3 regions of the Vibrio sp. 970 genome follow, and region 3 is predicted to be linked to each of the others. Evidence: predicted binding sites of a transcription regulator. Region 3 holds the regulator's gene; each other region holds the start of a gene.

Region 1 (6,038 bases), on a different contig from region 3:
TTTGCTGATCTCGGGATTATCATTGTGGACGAGGAACATGACACCTCTTACAAACAGCAAGATAGCTTGCGTTATCATGCACGCGATGTTGCTGTAATGCGCGCTCATAAAGAACAAGTTCCGATTGTTCTGGGCTCAGCCACACCTGCACTGGAGACATTGCACAATGCTTTGTCAGGCAAGTATCACCATTTAACACTAACCCAACGAGCTGGCTCTGCCGTACCAACCACCAATAAAGTGTTAGATGTAAAAGGTCAGTATTTAGAAAGTGGCTTATCTGCCCAACTGATTGCCGAGATGCGCAAGCATTTAAAAGCTGGCAATCAAGTAATGTTGTTTCTTAACCGTCGAGGCTTTTCGCCCGCTTTGATGTGCCATGAATGCGGTTGGATTGCAGAATGTAAACGCTGTGATGCGTACTATACGTTCCACCATTACAGCAACGAAATACGCTGCCATCACTGCGGCTCACAACAACCGGTAATTCATCAGTGTCAGGGGTGTGGTTCAACTCAACTGGTTACCGTCGGCGTAGGAACGGAACAACTCGAACAACAATTGACTCAGTTATTTCCAGAATACAACGCCATTCGCATCGACAGAGACAGCACACGCCGCAAAGGCAGTTTGGAAGATGCCCTTGAATCGATTCGTAAAGGTGAACATCAAATTCTGATTGGCACCCAAATGCTGGCTAAGGGGCACCATTTTCCAAATGTAACACTCGTTGCTCTTTTGGATGTTGATGGCTCTCTCTATAGTAGTGACTTCCGCGCTTCCGAACGACTAGCGCAGTTGTTTATTCAAGTCGCAGGTCGTGCCGGCCGCGCAAGTAAACCTGGCGAGGTTATTCTACAAACCCACCATCCTGAGCACAGCTTGCTGCAGGCCCTGCTTCAAAAAGACTATCGCCACTTTGCTATGACTGCTCTGGAAGAACGCAAACTGGCTCAGCTTCCGCCTTATAGTTTCTTGACTCTGTTTAAAGCAGAGGCGAACCAAAGTGAGGTAGTTGAAGACTTCCTGCGTCAGGTTCGCTTTACGTTAGAGTCACACCCTCTGTTCGATGATTCCTGCATGGTGTTAGGCCCTACTCCTTCACCTTTGGCCAAGCGGGCTGGTAAATACCGTTGGCAACTATTACTGCAAACTCAGCATCGTTCATTGATGCAAAAGTTATTAACCAGTGCCAAACCTGCTATTGAGTTGTTGCCAAATGCTAAGAAAGTACGCTGGAATTTAGACATAGAACCACAAGATCTCAGCTAGCAAACGTTTAACTATGTAATGAATTACCATTTAATGTGACCAGAATCACACCAAGATTACAATTTTTGTTAAACAGACCGTAACTTTCACTTTAGAAATGAATAGACTATCCAAATTAGAAAAGTCTAAAGTGACTTGTTTGCACAGGCTTAGATTAAAACAATGACTATTCCCACAAATTGATATCGCGGTGAAGAATCCATTTTCCCACTCGTTAACACGAACTGAGCGAAGAGCAAACACAGCTCTAACTCGGTTTGATTACTCTGATTTCAAACCGGAATAACGTCATCTTGGCAAAAAATAAATGAGAGGTTAAAAACTATGGCGACAATGAAGGATGTTGCCCAGCTTGCGGGAGTGTCTACGGCTACGGTATCTCGAGCCTTAATGAATCCAGAGAAGGTCTCTTCTTCTACAAGAAAGAGAGTAGAAGATGCCGTACTTGAAGCGGGTTATTCTCCAAACTCATTAGCGCGCAACTTACGTAGAAACGAATCAAAAACCATTGTTACTATCGTTCCCGACATCTGTGATCCTTATTTTTCTGAAATTATTCGCGGTATTGAAGATGCAGCCATGGAACATGGCTATCTAGTCCTGCTGGGCGATAGCGGGCAACAGAAGAAACGCGAAAGCTCTTTCGTTAACCTCGTATTTACTAAGCAGGCAGATGGAATGCTACTGCTTGGTACAGATCTACCATTCGATGTCAGTAAGCCAGAGCAAAAGAACTTACCTCCGATGGTAATGGCGTGTGAATTTGCGCCAGAGCTCGAGCTTCCGACAGTACATATTGATAACCTGACCTCAGCATTTGAAGCGGTGAATTACCTGACCCAATTAGGTCATAAACGCATTGCTCAAATCTCTGGACCAGACACAGCAATATTGTGTCAGTTCCGCCAGCAAGGCTACCAACAAGCCCTGCGCCGTGCCGGCATCAATAAAGATCCACAATATAGTGTCATTACTGAGTTCTCTTTTGATGGCGGAGCAAAAGCCGTTCGTAAACTGCTCGAATTGCCAGAACCACCAACGGCTATTTTCTGTCACTGTGACACAATGGCCATCGGCGCAATTCAAGAAGCGAAAAAGCTTGGCTTACGAGTACCGCAAGATCTCTCTGTTGTGGGCTTTGATGACATTAACTTCGCTCAGTACTGCGATCCACCGTTGACCACCATATCTCAACCTCGCTATGAGATTGGTCGACAAGCGATGCTAATGATGCTCGAGATGTTAAAAGGCCACGACGTGCATTCAGGCTCGCGTCTGCTTGAAACTAATCTCGTCATTCGTGGAAGTGCAGCGCCACCACAGCGCCCTTAACCTAAAGATTAGGTATTCATCCCCAAAGCGGTGCTAAGGCGCCGCTTTTTTATTTACCCCTCCTGCTTTTTGTGTATCCCTGAATAAATGTAAGTGAGAACGGAAACACACTCCTACACTCGGGCGTTGTCGCGCTTTAGCTATCAAGATTCTATCAATAGGGTGTTTTCTCAACTCGTTCTGGATTAACATATTTGCAAGAATCCTTGATGACCAGAAATAACCGTGGCAAATAGAGATTATGTAAGACGGGGGCGAGGCGCCCCAAAAAAGTCGACAAAAAAACAGCCGCCGAGAAGAAAAAAACCTTGGCGCAGTGGCCTGCTCGCTATCTTGCTCGTGGGCGGTTTTGGCTATGGTCTTTACCTTTTGAGTAGCGACCCAGAACCTAAACAACCAGTCGTGAAGCAGCCAACAACCACTGTCAGCAAACCAAAGCCGAAAAAAGACTTGCCGCCACCACCAGAAGAAAAATGGGAATATGTTGAGTCACTACCGAAACGTGAAGTTGAAGTTGTGGCTAAAGAAATTGAAGTTTCTAAAATTCCTTACATCATGCAGTGTGGCGCGTACAAAACCCAGGCACAAGCAGAAGAGCGTAAGCTTGCAATCGCATTCCAAGGGATGTCGAGCAAGATTCGAAAGAAAGAAGGCAGTTCATGGTATCGCGTGGTGCTAGGTCCGTATAAGTTCAAACGTGATGCAGAACGTGACCGCCATAAACTGCAACGCGCGAAAATCGAGCCGTGTGCGATTTGGAAAGAAAATCTTTAAACTCAGGCCCCAGGAGCTAAGATCCCAGGGCCTTTCTTTTTGCCCCCTTGAATCCCCATTTCTCCTCCCCCATATACTGAATTAAATCCAAAGAGAAATAATCAAGAGGTCGACTGTGACTACCATTGTATCTGTACGTCGAAATAATAAAGTCGTCATCGCGGGTGATGGCCAAGTATCTCTAGGCAATACCGTAATGAAAGGTAATGCGCGCAAAGTTCGCCGCCTATACAACAACCAAGTACTAGCGGGCTTTGCCGGCGGTACTGCGGATGCCTTCACCCTTTTTGAGCGCTTCGAAAGCAAACTGCAAATGCACCAAGGTCACCTAACCAAAGCGGCAGTTGAGCTAGCCAAAGACTGGCGTAGCGATCGTGCTTTGCGCAAGCTCGAAGCCTTACTTGCCGTTGCCGACGAAACCGCATCGTTAATCATTACCGGTAATGGTGATGTCGTACAGCCAGAACACGACCTGATTGCGATTGGCTCTGGTGGTGCTTACGCACAAGCTGCCGCAACCGCCCTACTAGAAAACACAGATCTAGATGCTCGTGAGATCGCGGAAAAAGCTCTCAATATCGCGGGTGATATTTGTGTCTTCACTAACCATCACCACACGGTAGAAGAGCTAGACTCAACAGTAGAGCCTGAAAAACCAACCGCGTAATCGTAACGAAGTAAGGAAAGAATATGTCTGAAATGACGCCTCGCGAAATCGTTCATGAATTGAACCGCCACATTATCGGTCAAGAAAAAGCCAAGCGTTCGGTTGCGATTGCACTTCGTAACCGCTGGCGCCGCATGCAGCTTGAAGAAAGCTTGCGTGCCGAAGTGACGCCAAAAAACATCTTGATGATTGGCCCTACTGGTGTTGGTAAGACTGAAATCGCACGACGCCTCGCAAAACTGGCAAATGCCCCTTTCATCAAAGTTGAAGCGACAAAATTCACCGAAGTGGGTTACGTTGGTAAAGAAGTTGAAACCATCATCCGTGACCTAACCGATGTCGCTGTGAAAATGACGCATCAACAAGCGATGGAGAAAGTGAAATTCCGCGCAGAAGAGCAAGCGGAAGAACGCATTCTTGATGCGCTACTGCCACCAGCACGTGATAGCTGGGGTCAAGCAGAGCAAACGGAAGAGTCTTCTCACACTCGCCAGATCTTCCGTAAGAAACTGCGTGAAGGCCAACTAGACGATAAAGAAATTGAAATCGACGTAGCCGCACCACAAATGGGCGTAGAGATCATGGCGCCTCCTGGTATGGAAGAGATGACTAACCAGCTGCAAGGCATGTTCCAAAACCTGGCAGGCGACACTAAGAAAAAACGTAAGCTGAAAATCAAAGACGCAATGAAAGCGTTAGCGGAAGAAGAAGCGGCGAAACTGGTAAACCAAGAAGAGCTAAAAGAAGCAGCGATTTTCAACGTTGAAAACAACGGCATCGTATTTATCGATGAGATCGACAAGATCTGTAAACGCGGCGAGAGCTCAGGCCCAGACGTTTCACGCGAAGGTGTTCAGCGCGACCTACTTCCATTGATTGAAGGCAGCACGGTATCAACCAAGCACGGCATGGTAAAAACAGACCATATTCTGTTTGTTGCATCTGGTGCATTCCAAGTGGCAAAACCATCTGACTTGATCCCAGAATTGCAAGGTCGTCTACCAATTCGTGTTGAGCTAGAAGCACTAAGCAGCAACGACTTCAAACGCATTCTGACAGAACCAAAAGCCTCTCTAACAGAGCAGTACGTTGCGTTGATGAAAACGGAAGATGTGGACATCGAATTCACAGAAGACGGCATCACGCAAATCGCGGAAGCGGCATGGACGGTCAACGAAAGCACAGAAAACATCGGTGCTCGTCGCTTACACACCGTAATGGAACGCTTGATGGATGAAATCTCTTACGACGCAGCGGAGCAATCTGGCGCTAAATTCGTTATTGATTCCGCTTACGTGAAAGCGCGCCTAGGCGACACGATTGAAGATGAAGATCTAAGCCGCTTTATTCTTTAAACGCAATCTATTTTACCAAAGCCCAGAACCTTGTTTCTGGGCTTTTTGTTTAGAATGGCGGTGACTTTGACAACATCTAAATCAAAAGATCTCGTCATTCTAGCGAGCTCAAGCGAGACTAAGAATCTGCTAACAGCAGACGCCTTTCTTTCCAACTCGCCTTCACCACCGCACAATCGGATGATAGATTCTGAATCACCTCGTTCCTCGTTGTTCAGAATGACGGTGACTGTGACAACACCTAAATCAAAAAGATCTCGTCATTCTAGCGAGCTCAAGCGAGACTAAGAATCTGGTAACAACAGACGCCTATTCTTCCTCGCTCACCTTAATCACCGCACAATCGGACGATAGATTCTGAATCACACTCGTTCCTCGCTGTTCAGAATGACGGTTACTGTGACAACACCTAAATCAAAAAGATCTCGTCATTCTAGCGAGCTTAAGCGAGACTAAGAATCTGCTAACAGCAAACGCCTATTCTTTCTCTCTCACCGTAACACTTCACAATCGGATGATAGATTCTGAATGACTCTTTGACTTCTAGTTGAGTTGTTTTAGGTCAATAGCGTATCTGCCTCTTTGTGCTTATACTGGGCACATTGGTTACTAGCACGAAATTTCCATGAAACAATCTC
Region 2 (6,038 bases), on a different contig from region 3:
ATAAAAACAGTGTTCACTTAACATTATTAATCAAATGCTAATTAACGAAGCTTTTTTTGTCGTGTGTGTCATAAAATGCGCATCACAAACTGAATACAATCCAATGAATTTTGTTACTTTTTTAAGACAATTATTATTTTTATACCCAAGTAAATTCAAAAATACTTGGGTAGCTTGTCTATTTTTGGGAGAGGAAGCTCACTTATGCGAGGTTCAGTTATTAAAAGGATGTATGCCGGCTTTGCACTGATCATCATCCTATTTGCCGTCACAATTGCCATTATGATGGGAGGAATGAGTGATATTCACGGAAAATTTGGCACGGTTTCTAAATCATCCCTACCGTTGGTATCGTTATCTAATCAAACCAGTGTTGAGCTGCTTTCTGCCGACAAATCATTTAAAGACTTCCTGACGACAGAGAATAAACAACGCATGGATGAAATGCGTCAGGAATTTGCTAGATCTCAACAGCGCTTCGAATCCACATTGGCTCAACTGAAAACCGCAAGCCAAATCTACCCTTCTCTTGCCGAACCGTTTTCACAGTTAAAAACGTTAGAGCAGAGCTATTTTACAGAAGCTCTAGAGGCCATGGACAACTACGAAGCAATGTTTGCGGCTCAAGAAGAAGTGCAAAAATCCTCACGCCGCTTCCAAAAACTGAATACCGAACTTTCGGTTGGTCTTAAAGAATATGTGGCAGATCAAACCAGCATTTCTGTCAAAGTCATGGCAAAGAGCTACTTTATCAAGTTAAAAGATGCCGAAGTAATTACCTCTGATGCCCTCGCCAGTTCCAACCCTGAGTTTGTTACGCAAGCCGTAGCTAAAAACCGCAAAGCAGTAACGCACTTGAATTACGCATTCCGCGGGTTGGTGACTCAGCTTCCTGAGCTAGAAAAAGCTTTTGGCGAATCTGTAGAGCAATTTACTCGTGACGTTGGTATGCGTGGCGGTGTGCTAGACCAACATAATAATTACCTCAATGCCCGCGCCGCTTTGTATAACAATATCGCCAACCTAGCAAATAAAGTGGATTCAACCATGGCGATTCTTGAGCAATTCACGACAACCGCAACAGATAAGCTCAATGAATCATTGGCAGACGCAGGTGACATATATTCGGCGGGTGTAACGAAAGCCATCATCATTGGCGTTATTGTCGTTTTACTCGCGACAGCTATTGGCTACCACATCGCACAAAGCGTTCGCGAACCGTTGACTCGTATTCTAAAAGTGTTAGAAAGCCTGACTGAAGGTGATATGACACAGCGTATCGACATTCGCTATAACAACGAATTCAGCCGTGTGAGTGGACACATTAACTCACTCGCCGACAACCTTCACGAGATCTTGGTGAAACTCAACGAAGCGTCAGAAAACCTATCGTCAACCGCGACAACCAACGAACGCACCTCTTCGCAAGCACAAATTAAATTGAGCTCTCAACGCGAACAAACGGCAAACGTCGCTACCGCGATGACAGAAATGTCTCATTCAGTGCAGGAAGTCGCGCAAAGTGCGCAAGGCTCGCTAGAAATGGTGCAACGCGTCGAATCTGCCTCTGAAGAAGGCAGAAATGTTATGAGCAGTAACATCTCAACCATTAATCAACTAGAAACACGTTTGAACGAATCGGTCTCCGCAGTTTCTGAGCTACAAAAAATGAGTGGTCAAATTGGGTCTATCCTTGATGTGATCCGCAACATTGCGGAGCAAACCAACCTACTGGCATTGAACGCGGCAATTGAAGCGGCTCGCGCTGGTGAACAAGGTCGCGGCTTCGCGGTAGTGGCAGATGAAGTACGAGTACTCGCATCAAGAACGACTCAATCAACCACTGAAATTGAATCCATGATCAGTAATCTGCAATCTAGCTCGCAATCGGCGAACCAAGTCATACAAAGCTGTATGAGCGATATGGAGATGTCGGTTGAGCAAGCGTCAAAAGCGAACAGCTCAATGGAAGAGATCCAGGCGCTAATTATTGAGATCAGCCAAATGAGTACGCACATTTCACAAGCAGCAGCAGAGCAAAGTGAAACATCAACAGACATTGCTCGCAGTATTGAAGATATCAACAGCATCGCCGATGAAAGTTTCCAAGCCATGTCGAGTATCGCACAAACCAGTGAATCACTGACCCACTTGGCTCATCAGCAAAATGAATTGGTCCACCGCTTTAAGTTATAAATACTTTATAATTAAGAGTATTAATTAGTGCAATTAACTGTATAAGGGCGACTTTTTGTTAAGTCGCCCTTGTTTTTTGTCGGCCATGTCTACATATGATTAATAAGGCCAGCTCATCCCCTTGCACAACTCTTTTCGAGCGGCCTCATAAAAAGGAAAATCTATGGCTGTTCATGTTGGTATTATCGACCAAGACCCAGTGAGATTGGTCACTCCTCTATTAGATAATCGTACGCTAAGCACACATATCGTCTTCATCGGAGACAAGAGCCAGTTAGATATATTTGACCGACTGAGTGCCGTTTTAGATCAACGAGAAATTACTTCTGAATTTTTTGAAATTCCATCCGCTGTTAATACATCTCTGATCAAACAAGCAATTCAAAAACTGGCAAAAGATCTCCATGAACGCGGCGAAGATGTAAAATTGAACGCGAGCTGTGGTCTTCGTCATCGCTTGTTGTCGGTGTACGAAGTTTTCCGTACCTATCGCTGGCCAATTTTTGTGGTTGAGCCTAGTAGCGATAAGCTTTGTTGGTTATACCCTGATGGCAAAGAAGATACCCAAGTCGAAGATCACATTACGATTGCAGATTACCTCACTATCTTTGGTGCACGCGGCGAGTTTCACCACGTTGATTTACCACCTCTTCTTGATAAAAAATTGTATGAACTTGGTGAACGATGGGCCTCAAATGCGCTTGAGCTTGGGCCAGGTCTAGCAACACTTAACTACCTTGCAACCACATGCCGCAAAGAACAAAAGCTTGATGTCGAGCTCTCCGAAAAACAGCAGGGCTACCGTGAGCTCAACATGTTGCTTTCAGATTTAGTAGAAGCAGAAATCGCCACCTATGAGAATGGCGTTTTAACGTTTGCAGATGAAGATGCTCGACGCTTTTCAAACGGTGAGTGGTTAGAAACTTTGGTTCACAGCACCGTGAAGCAAATCCAAGACACCATGCCGACGATCCAAGATCGATCGTTAAATGTTCAGGTTTATCGCAAACTTGGTGAAAGTGAAGTACGCAATGAGTTAGATGTCGCAACAGTTGTAAACAACAAGTTGCACATCATCGAGTGCAAAACCAAAGGCATGAGAGATGACGGCGACGATACTTTATATAAGTTAGAATCGCTTCGCGATCTATTAGGTGGCTTACAAGCGCGCGCAATGTTGGTGAGCTTCCGTCCTCTTCGTCACAATGACATTACTCGTGCTGAAGACTTAGGGCTAGCCCTGATTGGCCCTGATGAGCTTAAAGATTTAAGAACGCACTTAACTGCTTGGTTTAAAGACGCGGGCGGTTCAGACGAGATATAGTGCCATTAAGAAAAGCTAAAATTCACAACGATAAAAAGCAGCATTAATGCTGCTTTTTTTATACCTAAATTTTAGCTGTACGCATTTCTATAACTAGAAAAAAACCAGAGGTTAGCCTCTGGTTTTTTCTGTTTGTTTAAATGCCAACTATAGGGGCTTAAAGCATTTTACGCGCTGCTTCTACAACCACTTTAATTGAACGCGCTTCCGTTTCTTTCAGAGTTGAATGATCTGGAATCTCTTTTTGTGTACGGTTGATGATAACACCTGCCACACAACCCGCTTTTAAACCAGAGCTCGCACACATTGTTAGCAGTGTTGCAGACTCCATCTCGAAGTTAAGTACGCCCATGTCTTGCCATTCTTGCATAGAGCCTTGGAAACGCTTAACAACACGACCAGAGAACGTATCGTAACGTTCTTGACCAGGGTAGAACGTGTCGCTTGATGCAGTCACACCCATGTGAACTGTAGCGCCAGACTCTTCTACCGCTGCTTTCATTGCGGTTGCTACTTCAAAGTCAGCAACTGCTGGGAATTCCATAGGAGCAAAGTGTAGGCTCGCACCGTCAAGACGAACTGACCCCGTCGTTACGATCATGTCACCCACGTTTACATGCGGTTGAATTGCACCCGTTGTACCAACACGTAGGAAAGTACGAACACCAAGCTGTGCCAATTCCTCAACTGCGATAGAGGTAGAAGGACCACCAATACCTGTAGAACAAACCACAACAGGTTTACCGTCTAGCTCTGCACGGTATAGCGTGTATTCACGATGGCTTGCTAGAAATACTGGATTTTCCATTTGTTCTGCGATTTTTTGAACACGCGCTGGGTCACCAGGAATGATCGCTAGAGTCGCACCATTAAGATCAGCTTCAGTAACACCTAAATGGAATACAGCTTGAGACATAAGTCGCTCCTTATTGTGGCTTATTTTATGAACAATAAGCTCATTAATCAGTTATTGGGTACAGATGCACTGTAGCGAACCTTTCACCAACATAGAGTGATCACAATCACAATGACAAAATGTAATGAAAATGAAATTTCAAACAAAACTGGTATTGATCACACTTTAAGGGGCGTTAGATCATTTTGTTGCATAGCAATGCGTGATTTCAAGGACAAGAAAAACGTCTGATCGCATCAGGTTAATACGGTTAAAAAAAGCCCGATACACGAATGCCTCGGGCTATTAATGAGTGGGATCATTGGTTAGGTCAGTTATTTGATCTGTTTGGACTCAAAACGAAGTAATCTCAACGCATTCAATGTCACCAGTGCTGTTGCACCACTGTCAGCTAATACTGCAACCCACAACCCAGTAACCCCAAGTAAACTTGTCACTAAGAATACACCTTTCAAACCTAGCGCTAACGCGACATTCTGACGAATGTTACTTAGCGTCGCACGCGACAGTTCTATCATGGCAGGTAGCTCAATCAACCGGTTGTGTGTTAACGCCGCATCAGCAGTCTCGAGCGCAACATCCGTACCGCCTCCCATCGCAATACCAATGCTCGAAGCTTTCATGGCTGGAGCATCATTGATACCGTCTCCCACCATCGCAACGGTATGTTGTTGTGATAGTTTCTCGACGTAATGCACCTTGTCTGCAGGTAACAAACTCGCTTTATAATCCAAGCCTATTCTATTTGCCATTGCTTCTGCACTTCTCGGGTTGTCACCCGTTAGCATCACCGACGTGACCCCAAGTTCCTTCAACATTGCGATAGCTTGCTGGGCATCTGAGCGCAATGTATCTTGCCATGCGATCACGCCAATGACCTCGTCATCGAAACGCACAATGACAACCGTTTTACCTTGTTGTTCCAACGTAACCACTTGCTCTTTGGCTTCTTGAGAAAGTGGAAAGTCTGCCTTTGAAGGCGTGACCACTTGGACCATTTTTCCATCGACGTAACCTGTGACACCAGAGCCTACTTGCGCGGTTTTATCCAACGCTTCAGGAATAGTAAGCCCCTGCTCTTGCACTTTGGTAACTAAAGAAACCGCTAGAGGATGACTTGAACCAACCTCGATTGACGCAGTTAGGCTAAGTAACTTGTCTTCATCCATATCAAAAGCAAAGACGTCAGTCACTTCTGGTTTACCTTGCGTCAGTGTCCCAGTTTTATCAAATGCGACAGACTCAACCTTGCCAAGCAACTCAAGCGCCGCACCACCTTTGATCAATGCGCCCCGCTTAGCAGCTGCCGCCAAGCCAGAAGTGATCGCCGCAGGCGTTGAAATGACTAATGCACATGGACAAGCAATCAACAGCAGGGCGAGTCCTCGATAGATCCACGTTTCCCACGGTTGGGCAAATAGTAATGGCGGCGTAACGATAACCATCAGAGACACCAGCATCATTAGCGGCGTATACCAACGGCTAAATTTATCAAGAAAGCGTTCTAATGGTGCCTTACGAGATTCGGCTTCTTCAATCAAATGAAGAATTCGGTCTATCGCATTCTCGCCCTGACGGGAAGTCACCTGTAAGCGAACCACT
Region 3 (6,038 bases):
ATAGTGGGATATCGACCGTGCAGTAGTAACTCTACTGCACATTACAGGTAAGTAATTTTCGACAAGGTTTGTCATGTCAGCTAAACACCCAATTATTGCGGTTACTGGTTCGTCCGGTGCCGGCACGACCACTACATCTGAAGCCTTCCGTAAAATGTTCAATATGATGAACGTTAAACCCGCATGGGTTGAAGGCGATAGCTTCCATCGCTTTACTCGCCCAGAAATGGACATCGAAATTCGCAAAGCCCGCGAGCAAGGTCGACACATTAGCTACTTTGGCCCACAAGCTAATGACTTCCCGGGACTAGAAGAGTTTTTCCGTAAGTTCGGGCATGATGGCACTGGCAGCGTGCGCCGTTATCTGCACACGTTTGACGAAGCGGTTCCCTACAATCAAATGCCAGGCACGTTTACACCGTGGCAAGACTTACCCGAAAACAGCGACGTGCTGTTTTATGAAGGGTTACATGGTGGCGTGGTGGATGGTGATGTTAATGTTGCTCAACATGTGGATTTCTTAATTGGCATGGTGCCGATTGTGAACTTAGAGTGGATACAAAAATTCGTACGCGACACTCGCGATCGCGGCCATTCGCGTGAAGCGGTAATGGACTCAATCGTGCGATCCATGGACGATTACCTCAACTATATCACTCCTCAGTTTTCTCGTACTCACATCAACTTCCAGCGCGTACCGACCGTTGATACTTCCAACCCACTTAATGCAAAAGGCATCCCTAGTTTGGATGAGAGTTTTGTGGTGATTCGCCTACGCGGTATCAAGAATGTCGACTTCCCATATCTGCTGGCCATGATTGATGGCTCATTCATGTCACGCCACAACACGATTGTCGTACCCGGCGGTAAGATGAGCTTTGCAATGGAGCTCATAGTTCGGCCTATCCTACAACAGCTCATCGAAACAGGGAAAATTGGCTAAAAACCTGCCTGCGAAGATGTTTACTTTTCATACCGTGATCATGTGCACAGTTTTGCTTACAAAATCTCAATCATGGCACGATTAAAATCAAGAAATCGTTTTCGAAAAAGGATACTATTTCTTACCGAAACACAAGAGAGCTTGCAGCATATAAAAAGTGCTCTTATTCTAGTAGGCCTAATTCAGGCTTAGCTAAAATATGGATAGCGCAAGCGTACCCTGCAGAGGAAGTGAGATATTATGGTTCTAGGTAAACCTCAAACCGACCCAACATTAGAGTGGTTTCTTTCACACTGTCATATTCATAAGTACCCTTCAAAGAGCACGCTAATTCACGCGGGCGAAAAGGCAGAAACTTTGTACTACATCGTTAAAGGTTCTGTTGCGGTTCTTATCAAAGACGAAGAAGGTAAGGAGATGATCCTTTCTTACCTAAACCAAGGAGACTTTATTGGTGAACTTGGTCTATTCGAGGAAGACCAAGAGCGCACAGCTTGGGTTCGTGCTAAATCTCCTTGTGAAGTTGCTGAAATTTCTTTCAAGAAGTTCCGTCAGCTTATCCAAGTAAACCCAGACATCCTAATGCGTCTTTCTGCGCAGATGGCTCGTCGTCTTCAAGTAACTAGCCAAAAAGTGGGTGACCTGGCGTTCCTAGACGTAACTGGTCGTATCGCTCAGACGCTTCTGAACCTTGCAAAACAACCAGACGCAATGACTCACCCAGACGGCATGCAAATCAAGATCACTCGTCAAGAAATCGGTCAAATTGTTGGCTGTTCTCGTGAGACAGTAGGTCGTATTTTGAAGATGCTAGAAGAGCAGAACCTAATCTCTGCTCACGGTAAAACCATCGTGGTTTACGGTACTCGTTAATCTCAAACTAGAGTGACACGAACAAAATTATAAAAGCCACCAATGGCAACATTGGTGGCTTTTTATTTGCTCATGACCAAATGAGATAGGGTGCAGCGAACACTAATGAGTAAGCTTAACAGGTTAACCCTAAAACTTAGCCATTCGTACTTTCAAAGATTTTGTCAGCTGAAGCGGCCACGAAACCTGGGTACAAATCACCATTTTCCATCGGATAGCGCTTAGCAAATTCATAAAACCCGCCAGGGATAATTTCAGTGCCTTCGCTAAAACGAACCGCTACTTTATCAGCCATGGTCGATGACTGCTCTAGCAACACCTCAGGAGTGCCCTTCACTTCACCACCATTTTCATTAATGGTAAACCCAGCGGTACGCAGATGATCGTTTACCTGCTTCACTTCTTCATATTCATTGAGTTGGTTAACGCTCACCGTGAAGTGGTTTGCTCCGTAACCATGCGCCGCAAGCCAAGATGCGTACTCACTTTCTTTAGCCAACGTTTGGTAATCAGCAAAGCTTAAATCCCACAAGCGTCCACCATGTAAGAATGCGCTATCGTTCAGCTTGTCAGCATCGACTTGTGCCACCAAATTTTTCACAATCTCTTGTAGCTCAGGCGAGCACTCTTCAACTTTTAGCTCACTAATAAATACTTTAGGTTGCTTCGGATCTGGGTGCTCATAGTGCTTAGCAACCAGCTTTTTGCTTTCGAAAATGTAATCACCACACGCCTTGTAACCAATAGCTACAAATGGCTTAGCTAGAGTTTCAATACCAAGAGGCGCGATATTGAAGGTACGTAAAGCTATATGATCATTCATCAGAGGCTCATCTTCTTGAAGCAGCTGATGCACTTTAGCAGCCGAAGGGCAAAGACGTTGAATGTAATCTTGCCATAGCGATTCAAATAACACATCGGGCGTCATAACGACTCCTTGTTACGAGATGTAGAGTTTAAAGGTAAGCGGAAGTTGGCTGCTCGTTCACAACAAAAGTTGTCCAGAATAATGAACGAGCAACCATCAACCTGTGACGGTAAATGCCAGTCAGTCAACACGCTTTTCCGAGTCTTTGCTCACTTTTCGTGTTCTGCCAACGATCACTACAACCCATACCTAAATGATGCGCCGGCAAGGTGAGCCGCAATGCATAGTTGCGACTCTATTATTAAAACTTATAGCGCTACACCTGGACTCAATGTTGCAGGCAAGACAGTCTCTTGACCTTCCATTGATGCCATTGGGTACGCACAGTAATCTGCTGCGTAGTAAGCGCTTGGGCGCAAGTTACCCGACGCCCCCGGACCACCAAATGGCGCATCACCGCTTGCCCCAGTAAGCTGGCGGTTACGGTTCACGATTCCTGCACGAATGTGGTCAACGAAGTATTCCCATTCTTGGTCGTCGGTTGAAACCAAACCAGCAGATAAGCCAAAGCGCGTATCGTTTGCTAGCGCCACGGCTTTGTCTAATCCTTCGTAGCGCACCACTTGCAGAAGTGGGCCGAAGTACTCTTCATCTGGTAACTCAGCAATGTTCGTTACATCAATGATGCCTGGAGAAACAAACGCCGCCTCTCCTGCTTTCGCTTCAATCAAGCTTTCACCGCCAAGAGACTGTAGATTAGCTTGTGCATCAAGAATAAACTTGGCTGCCGCGACCGAAATTTGCGGTCCCATAAATGGCGCAGGTTCTGCAAATGGTTGGTCTACGCGAATATTGCGTGTCGCTTCAACGAGTTTGGTGATAAGCGCATCGCCTTTTTCACCCAATGGCACATACAAACGACGAGCACACGTACAACGCTGCCCAGCACTGATAAACGCTGACTGGATGATGGTGTAAACCGTGGCATCCAAATCACCATATTTATCAGAGATCACCATCGGGTTATTACCACCCATTTCTAGTGCGAGCATCTTGCCCGGTTGACCCGCAAATTGACGGTGTAATACATGCCCCGTATTTGCGCTACCCGTAAACAGTACGCCATCGATGCCTTTTGCGTCAGCTAGGGCGATACCAGTTTCTTTCGCGCCTTGAACAAGGTTAATCACGCCTTTCGGCAGACCGGCTTCTTCCCATAACTTCATTGCCAATTCACCCGTCCATGGCGTTTGCTCAGACGGTTTGAAGACTACCGTGTTACCAGCCAGTAGCGCAGGCACAATGTGACCATTTGGTAGGTGGCCTGGGAAGTTGTAAGGACCAAACACCGCCATCACGCCCAATGGGCGGTGGCGCAATACGATTTGGTTGCCTGCTGCTTCACGGCTCGCCTCACCAGTACGGTCATGATAAGCGCGAATCGAAATGGCAATTTTACCTGCCATGGCTGCTGCTTCAGTGCGCGTTTCCCAAATCGGCTTACCAGTTTCTTTGGCAATCACTTCGGCGATGTTTTCGCTGTTCTCTTTTACTTTCTCCGCAAAAGCCAACACGATTGCCTCACGCTCTGAAAATGGACGCTTTTTCCAGTCAATAAACGCTTCACGCGCTGCAGATACCGCCTGGTTCACCTGCTCTGCCGTTGCACCTTTGCCTTGCCAGATCACTTCTTGGTTGTACGGCGACAGAGACGTAAATGCTTCACCCTGACCTTGTACCCATTCACCTGCAATCCAATGTGTCATTGTTTCTATCCTTAAATTCTGTCGTCTGTTACTGCGGAAGAAGGCGAACGAAATCCCCTTCTTCAACCGAAAGTGCATCCGCAACGTCTGGTGCAATCATCACGCTTTGTGTTTCTGCGTCATACGCCGCTTTAGTGACTGTCGCACGGAAGTTCTCGAAAGATGAATTACACATCAAGAAGTCTTGTGTGCTGGAATGTTCAGAGATTTTGACTTGCGCACGGAATGAATGACGTACCGACTCAATATTACGCAGATCACACTCAACCGTTGGGCCACCATCGAAGATGTCGACGTAGCCTCGGTTGGTAAAACCTTCACGCTCAAGCAGCTTCAGCGCTGGACGCGTGTTGTCATGTACTTGACCAATCACGGCTTGCGCTTCTGGGCTGAGCAGGTTGATGTAAATAGGCAGTTTCGGCATCAAGTCGGCGATAAAGCCTTTCTTGCCGATACCTGTCAGGTAATCTGCAAGCGTGAAATCGATAGAGAAGAAATGCTCTTGAAGCCATTGCCAGAATGGTGAATTACCCTCGTCGTCTGAAACGCCACGCATCTCCGCAAAGATCGTTTCAGAGAAGCGCTCTGGGTGCTCTGCCATCATTAGGAAACGACACTTCGACATTAGACGACCATTCAGACCTTGGCGGAATTTCTCACGCAAGAACAAGGTACAAATTTCGCTGTTACCCGTGTAGTTATTACCAAAAGTAAGCAGTTTAACGACGTTGTTAACGCCAAGCTTTGGCGACGAGTGCACGACTTTACTAATGTGATATGAGTAAAATGGGACATCCCAGCCGATAGATGCTTCGATTCCGGTGGTACCCGCAACCTCACCCGTTTCAGAGTCAAAGCCAACCATCAGGTAGCCTTCATCGCCTGGTTCTGCCACATCTGGCTTACCAAAGCTGTACTCTGAATGTTTGATTCGATTGGTTAACAGTTCTTCGTTAACCGGTAGAGATGTAAATCCGTGACCAGACTCCACCGCACAAGTGTGCAGTGCGTCGTAATCCGACATCGCGATAGGGCGAACTACTAGCATCAATACTCCCTCCAGATGCAAGAAGATCCTAACTATATTGTAGGAACAATTCCCCCATCAGAGATCCTTGACGGGGGTGTCTGCGTTGACGTTTAAACTGATATCGCGCTTAAACTAAAGTCGCGATCGCTTTATCCAGTTTCGCCAAGCCTTCTTCAATTTCTTGTTGTGTGATAACGAGTGATGGTGTGAAACGTACGACATTGGCACCCGCAACCAATACCATGAGACCTTGTTTACCTGCAGCAACCAGCACGTCACGCGCACGGCCTTGCCATTCTTCATTTAGTGCAGCGCCAAGTAATAGGCCTTGACCGCGCACTTCTGAGAAGATGTTGTACTTCGCGTTGATCTTCTCTAGACCTTCACGGAACATTGCTTCGCGTTCTAGCACACCAGCCAACACCTCTGGCTTAGTAACTTCATTTACAACCGCTTCTGCAACCGCACACGCTAGTGGGTTACCGCCATATGTAGAACCGTGAGTGCCCACTTTCATGTGCTCTGCCAATTTTGCTGTCGTTAGCATTGCACCGATCG

The links. Region 3 encodes CRP, which controls carbon source genes, mostly activating them, when cyclic AMP is high. Its sites were predicted from a motif close to TGTGANNNNNNTCACA; they were not measured.
Region 1: cytR (DNA-binding transcriptional regulator CytR) is a predicted target of CRP. The motif match lies at 1,307-1,322, and genes of this name have one in related genera.
Region 2: udp (uridine phosphorylase) is a predicted target of CRP. The motif match lies at 4,532-4,547, and genes of this name have one in related genera.

What each region holds. Positions count from the first base shown of each region.
Region 1 covers NZ_JAWOTW010000005.1:156,128-162,165, forward strand. The annotation lists gene priA (primosomal protein N') at 1-1,272, shown strand, start outside; gene cytR (DNA-binding transcriptional regulator CytR) at 1,576-2,604, shown strand; gene ftsN (cell division protein FtsN) at 2,830-3,378, shown strand; gene hslV (ATP-dependent protease subunit HslV) at 3,494-4,045, shown strand; gene hslU (HslU--HslV peptidase ATPase subunit) at 4,069-5,400, shown strand; gene R7Q11_RS09590 (1,4-dihydroxy-2-naphthoate polyprenyltransferase) at 6,026-6,038, shown strand, end outside.
Region 2 covers NZ_JAWOTW010000004.1:19,145-25,182, reverse strand. The annotation lists gene R7Q11_RS07155 (methyl-accepting chemotaxis protein) at 205-2,196, shown strand; gene R7Q11_RS07150 (DUF1887 family protein) at 2,360-3,520, shown strand; gene udp (uridine phosphorylase) at 3,678-4,436, opposite strand; gene R7Q11_RS07140 (zinc/cadmium/mercury/lead-transporting ATPase) at 4,751-6,038, opposite strand, start outside.
Region 3 covers NZ_JAWOTW010000025.1:26,913-32,950, reverse strand. The annotation lists gene R7Q11_RS23095 (phosphoribulokinase) at 74-943, shown strand; gene crp (cAMP-activated global transcriptional regulator CRP) at 1,184-1,816, shown strand; gene R7Q11_RS23085 (DUF1338 domain-containing protein) at 1,953-2,744, opposite strand; gene astD (succinylglutamate-semialdehyde dehydrogenase) at 2,993-4,450, opposite strand; gene astA (arginine N-succinyltransferase) at 4,479-5,498, opposite strand; gene R7Q11_RS23070 (aspartate aminotransferase family protein) at 5,608-6,038, opposite strand, start outside.